DNA from 3 places in the Thalassorhabdus alkalitolerans genome. Region 3 is predicted to be linked to each of the others. Evidence: riboswitches for the same ligand, from Rfam matches in the RefSeq annotation. Region 3 holds a riboswitch; each other region holds the start of a gene.
What was found. Region 3 has a riboswitch for cobalamin ahead of ACFPU1_RS09075 (ribonucleoside-diphosphate reductase subunit alpha). Riboswitches for the same ligand answer to the same signal wherever they lie in the genome.
Positions count from the first base shown of each region.

Region 1 (2,205 bases), on a different contig from region 3:
ACATAAAAATCTTCGCGCTCTACATGGCTTAACGGTTCAAAGCCTCCGGAACGTTCATCATCAAATTCAAGAAATAAAGCATCTACGTTTAATTTCTTGAACATAATTTCGGAAACCGCATCATAACTGCCGCTTGATGCATACGTGGACTTATAGTTCCCTCTGCAAACGTGCATTGTTATTGTCATATCATTTGGTTTGTCTGCGATCGCCTCATTTACAGTGTCAACGAATAATTCAAGGGTTTCTTGTGGGTCAAGACCTCTGGCCTGAAGCAGTCCCCCCGACAGAACCAGGTCCTTGTCCTTCTCGGCCTCCAGGAATAATGACCAAGTAGTATCATCAAATTGCAGGTGGCGGCAGCCTGAGTCATATAAAGCACTGATTGCGTCTTTGTATACTTTAACTAGATCAGCAAAGAGTTCAGATTCTGAAGAATAGAATTTTTTTTCTTCATCCGTTACTGTCCTGAAAATAAACATGCTAGGACTCGGTATTGTGATTCTTGCTTCATGGTCTCCCTTAATACTGTGAAGGAATTTGTATTCCTTCACCACAGGATGATCGCCAAAAGACAGCTTGCCCGTCACCTTAGCACCTTCTGCCTTTGTTTCCGTTCCTCCGCTGAAGATAAGGCCTTTATCCAACGTGACAAATTCCATTCCTTCTACTTCTTTCATGAAATCCAAATGGAACCATGCACGTCTGAATTCCCCATCTGTTACAGCTTTTAAGCCAGCTTCTTTTTGTTTATCTACCAGTCGTTTTATTTCTTCATTCTCCATTTCCCACAGTTCCTCAGCTGTGATTTCCCCTCTGTTCCTCTGCAGGCGGTCTTTTTTTAATCGTTCCGGTCTTAAGAAACTGCCTACATGATCTGCTCTAAATGGTCCTTTTACTGTATCACTCATTTTATTCTCTCCTCTTCTATTTTTGAGTTTCTCACTAGTAAGACTGTCAGCGTCACGACACAGACAACTGATAGAGGATAGTACCCTATTCTAATTAACAACACAAAAAAGCAAACAAACCACAGCGGCCTGAATGCTTCTATCAAACTATGTAGCATAAGGAATGAACCTTAATACAATTAATTCAGCAAACACCCCTCCCTATTTCCCGTAGGTCCATGTGTAATCATACAGGCAGGTCTCCTGACTTATCTTCATTGTTTCCTGCTCCTTCCCGCTTTCCAGCAGTGGATCTTTGCAGGTTACTCAGATTTACAGTGGCGGGAACCGTGCCGGACTTTCACCGGCTTCCCTTTTAAGCTGTAATGTATAAAACCAACTTACAACACCTGTTTAATATTATTTAATTATACTTCTGAGTATATAGCTGATTCCTTCCCTTTGTCCATGCTTTTAGTAAAATTTTCTATTATGTCAGCATATCCTCAATACTCTTGTTCTTGTTCTGTTAATACTTTTTTTATTTCTTCTATTTTCGCCATAGCTGTCTCATACCCTAAATCAATACAATGACTAGCCTTCCGAAAGTCAAAAGCCCCGATAGCTCCTACCTCCGGATAGAGATTATAATCGGCTTCCTTATGCTCTGCTTCCATTTGGGTTTTCAATGAAAGGTTGATGACGTTATTGATGACTTTGACGATGCTTGCTGAACCAGACTTTGCATTGATAATAGGTGTAATAGGATCTACAGAAATAACGCGTTCTGCTCCCAATGCCCTGCATATTCTAACAGGACAATTTGAGGTAACGCCACCATCAATCAACATTCTTTCTCCATAATGATACGGTTTAAAGAGTACTGGAATCGCAAAGCTAGCCCTTACGGCATCTGCTATTGAAGTATTGTTCACATATTCATAATCTCCCACAGAATTTGAAGAAAAAACAACGCTTGTCCCCCGCCCGTAATCAGTTGCTACGATTCCGCATGGTATTTTCAAGGAAGACAGAGGTTCATCCCCTGTGTGTTGTACCATAATATTTCGTAAACGTTCCCCTTTCAATATCCCTTCTACTCGGGGCCGAATAAATAAGGCTCTATAGAAAAGAGATCTCCAGTCAAAATCAAGCAAACGCCTGTTTAACGAAGGAACAATCCTTTTTAAAGTCTCTGCTTTATGGCCATAGGCGTATAACGCCGCTACCATAGCTCCAGAACTTGATCCGGTTACGTGTGAAACCTTAATTCCAGCTTCTTCAAAAGCGAGCAGCACTCCTACAGCTGCCGACC
Region 1 is NZ_JBHSOZ010000004.1:35,532-37,736, reverse strand. Features, by position in the region: gene ACFPU1_RS09695 (5-methyltetrahydropteroyltriglutamate--homocysteine S-methyltransferase) at 1-911, opposite strand, end outside; cobalamin riboswitch at 1,128-1,319, opposite strand; gene ACFPU1_RS09690 (patatin-like phospholipase family protein) at 1,397-2,205, opposite strand, start outside.
Region 1: linked by a shared signal. The riboswitch ahead of ACFPU1_RS09695 (5-methyltetrahydropteroyltriglutamate--homocysteine S-methyltransferase) and the one ahead of ACFPU1_RS09075 (ribonucleoside-diphosphate reductase subunit alpha) in region 3 are both predicted to bind cobalamin.

Region 2 (2,205 bases), on a different contig from region 3:
TTCAGGAGCTCTGACTCCTTCAGCAGCAGCGGATAAGGGAACAACTACAAAATTCTCTTCTTGTATTGCTGTCACACTTTCCAAGGCATCATATGATAACAAAAATTCTTTTTTCTGCTCTGCTGTTGTTTCCCCGTAATCAACAATAACGATCCATTCAGGGTCCTCCTCAATCACCGCTTCCCAGCTTACGTTCCCCCAGTTTTGGTCCAAAGCATCAGAGAATATGTTAGTACCGCCTGCCATTTCAATTAAGTTTGTCATAAAAAATTGACTGCCAGTCATTGGCTCTTGTTCCCCGCTATCATATACAAATACCTTAAAGGGATCATCTGTATCCGGGTCTATTTGCGATTGAACGTCAGCAATCCGCTGATCCATAGCAGAGATTAATTCCTCAGCTCTTTCTTCCACTCTAAATATCTGGCCTATATTAGTAATATCCTGATATACATCATCAAGCGTCGGGCCAATCATTGAAGAAGACTCATGAAGATAAGGGGTGATCCCGTACTCAAGGAGCTGAGTAAAGGTTCCTATATTGTCCTCTGTAAAAGCACTTTCCCATCCTGCGTAAGCAAAATCAGGTTCAACATTTAAAAAAGGCTCCTGGGAAGGGTATTGATCTGCCAAAACAGGTACACTCTCATAGGCATCCTGGTATTCAGGATGTATGCCGTCATCTAAATATGCAGTCCCTGCCATATGGTCTTCAAGCCCTAGAGCGAGCATAACTTCTGTTACGTGCTGGTTTAATGTCACTGCACGCTGGGGTGCTTCTTCAAATGTAAGTTCTTCCCCATTGTTCTCAATGACCACTGCTTCATCCTGGGACAAAGAATCAGCCTCCGCTTCAGCAGCTCCGGTTTCAGTATCCCCCTCTGCTCCACATGCTGCCATAATAAGAGTTCCGATCAGTAAAAAAGACAACGGATATGTTTTGCTCCAATTCATTTTATTTCTCCTCCTCAGTAATCGCAAATAGTAATTATTACGATTTATATTTTGAATTATAAGGACACTTCCTCTTTTTGTAAAGATTTCTTTCCTCTTCATACCAAAGCGTGTTACTTGTGTACTTTTTACATTAACTGCAACCACTCCTTTACCAAAAAAATAAGCGTTTCTACCCCGGGGATCGGGTTAGAAACGCTTACTTCTCATCAAATATATCTGGAAGTCTTGTCACGCCTATTAAGGTTATATTCAAGTGAAGGCACACTTTAGTGCAGCATCTAACCACCTCCCTAATTCCCGTAGGTCAACAGTGATGTTGAAATAGGCAGGTCTCCTGACTTGGGGGTTATCCTCTCGTCCCTTCCCGGGTGTTACCCAGTGAGATTACTCGAGAAAGCCAATCATTACATTGGCCCCCTTACAGTGGCGGGTCCGTGCCGGAGTTTCACCGGACTTCCCTATTAAGCAGGCAGTATTTGCCTTGCACCTATTTCCATTGCATGTATAATTTTAGTAAATCGTATCATTGATTCCTTGCCTTGTCCATCTTCTCTTTTCCCAATCTAAAGTTTTATGTTCGTCTGTTTCGGATAATGAGTTTAAAAAGGTGAAATAATAATAAAAAGGAGGTAATAGGAATGGCGCACGATCACTCTGTTCATGAAAAACATTCCCACGAGCACAGCTTGTCTTGCGGGCACACTAAAATTAAACATGGTGACCATATTGATTATGTTCATGACGGTCACCTTCACCGCGAGCACAACGGCCACTGGGACGAATGTAAAATTTCAGTAACAGAAAGTAACCCTGACGAATGTGCCCCCATGAACTGCGGATGTACTCACAATGATGACTGCGGTCACGAGGTTGTTCCTCATGGCGATCACTATGACTTTATTGTCAATGGACGTCTGCACCATGTACATGGCTACCACTGTGATGACCACGGACCTGTAGAATTAGTAAAAATAGATTAGTGTCTTCTGCGGCTGTCCCATTAACGGGGCAGCCTTTTTGGTGTCATGAAGATTGTAAATGTCGTCCAGTATATACCACGCGTAGACATTTATCATCGTTGTATTTCACTGCCGGACAAAGCCTGTTATCAGGTTATCAAATAGTATTTCTTCTTTTGTTCAAAACATTATTTCATGTTCCTGCCAGAGGATCAATCCATATTCAGCTAAGTGATCGAAATGCATGAAGGAGTGCCGGAAAAAATAAAGAAAAGATATAACGGGGATG
Region 2 is NZ_JBHSOZ010000005.1:379,558-381,762, forward strand. Features, by position in the region: gene ACFPU1_RS12775 (ABC transporter substrate-binding protein) at 1-954, opposite strand, end outside; cobalamin riboswitch at 1,265-1,463, opposite strand; gene ACFPU1_RS12780 (hypothetical protein) at 1,596-1,937, shown strand.
Region 2: linked by a shared signal. The riboswitch ahead of ACFPU1_RS12775 (ABC transporter substrate-binding protein) and the one ahead of ACFPU1_RS09075 (ribonucleoside-diphosphate reductase subunit alpha) in region 3 are both predicted to bind cobalamin.

Region 3 (2,205 bases):
ATCCCGGTAGAACATGTAAGGTGTTCCTGTTTCCAGCTGTGCCACCATAATTCTTGCCATGATATCCATGGCTCGGTAGGTCTTTCGCGGAAGAAGAGGGTGATTGACTGCTTCTTCATACTTTTCTGTAAAATATTTACGGTCTTCTTCGTCATAAAAGTCTTCAAGACCAACCGGAGTGCCATCTTCACTCTTCCAGCCCATGATTTGTTTCACCTGGTGAGGACAAAACACATGCCATTCGCCTATGCTTCTTCCGTTCTCATCTGTCTCCTGTAACTTATGCATAAATAGGTCAGGTATCGTAACCCCGGTAAAAATATCGTGAGCTTTCCTTCTTTCATCACCATTATTTGTTTTTAAGTCAAGAAAACCGTTCATAATGTCCTTGTGGAATAAGTCTAAATAAACAGCCACCGCCCCTTGACGCTGTCCCAGCTGGTCCACACTCACAGCTGTGTCATTAATCAGCCTGATCCACGGTACCACTCCAGAGGAATTACCTTTAAACTTCTTTATATCTGATCCTAAAGCTCTTACCTTCCCATAATAAATGCCAATCCCACCGCCATCCTTGCTGAGGCGGGCAATGTCCCAGTTATTCAGGTAAATACTGTCAAGTGAGTCATCAACTGTATCTATAAAACAAGAAGACAATTGACCAAAACTTTTTCCTGCATTAGATAAAGTAGGAGTCGCAACCGTCATATATAAATTGCTTAGTGCCCAATATGCTTCCTTTACTTTTTCCAGCCTTTTGTTTTTTTCTTCCTTCTGCATAAGGGTCATCGCAATGATCATAAACCGCTCCTGCGGCAGCTCAAATACTTTCCCCTCATGATCTCTCGCTAAATACCGGTCTGCCAGTAAAAATAAACCTATGTAAGTAAACAACTCATCTCGCTTGGGTTCAATTTCCCGTTCTAATTCCTTAATTTCCTGTTCAGAATATGCTGCTAACAAATGATCGGAATAGATTCCTTTCTCACGTAACGTTTTCATTAGCTTATACAAGCTTCCATATCGTCTCTCCGCCGTGCTGTACCCTCTATGTAAAGCCGCCTGCTTGTATAGTTCATTTAAATACAGCCGTGCTGCAACAAACGTCCAGTCTGGCTGGTCCATTTGTATTTGATTTAATGCATAGAGCATAGCTTGATGGTTCACGTCTTTATCCGTTCCTGTAAAAGATGTAATATATTCTTTGATTTCCTTTGCATTAAAATTGTAACGATCAAAAGCTTTATCAATTGTATCCATCACTTCATGTAATTCCTCTTTAACATGTACTGTCATTTTCTTCCTCCTTATTCCTGCTTTATTCTAAGCTGGCCGTTGTCGTCTCACCGCTCCTGATATTTTTTCGAATTAAAAAATCCGCTCAAATTAATGTGAGCGGATGAAACGATAGCAAGTAATGGAGAAAGATACTTTGGTCTTTCCCTGTGCCACCGTTTCATCTTCTCAATCCCCGAAGAAGGTGAAACATCTTAAGATAAGACAGGTCTCCTGACTTGTGCGTCTTCCGTCCATGAGCTCCTTCCCGTATAAAAACCGATCAAGTTTATTTATACAGTGGATACGACTCATTTCGTCAGCACTTACAGTTGCGGGGGCAGTCTTGGATTTTCACCAAATTCCCTTTTACGCCAAATGGCATCTCATCTCAAGGCAAACAATATATAGTTTTCTCGATAACAAAAAACACAATATCTTGTGAAATTCTACATTCATACTACATGACTTATCCCAATTTAGCAAGTTCATAGATCCATAGATTATTAATTTATTTCTTCAAATGTAAAGCATCTCTACTATTACATGGGGGGAGCATTTGACGTCAATTATCACATTTTGTCGTAATACCCGAAAAGTCTAAGGCTGCGTTGTTTTTCTTTTCCTATTCGCTGAAAATACATTTATATTACCTACACTAACCCCTGCATAAAAGAATTAATACCTCAGTGAAGCAACGGACTTACTAATAACCATCCTCTCCGTTTCATATCCCTTACTTTTTAAGTAATACTCCATACCTGCTTTAGCAATGTCTATGTTATTTTTCGGACCGATGGTCACACGTTTTATAGGAAGTTTCTCTGGAAAATGAATCGTAATAAACGGGATGATTACTCCATTTGAAGCCCGGAAGAAAACCTCTGGGCCCCTCTCTTTGGTAGTGAGCTTTCGTGGAAGAGCAATTCG
Region 3 is NZ_JBHSOZ010000003.1:1,290,584-1,292,788, forward strand. Features, by position in the region: gene ACFPU1_RS09075 (ribonucleoside-diphosphate reductase subunit alpha) at 1-1,296, opposite strand, end outside; cobalamin riboswitch at 1,483-1,679, opposite strand; gene ACFPU1_RS09080 (DUF2971 domain-containing protein) at 1,954-2,205, opposite strand, start outside.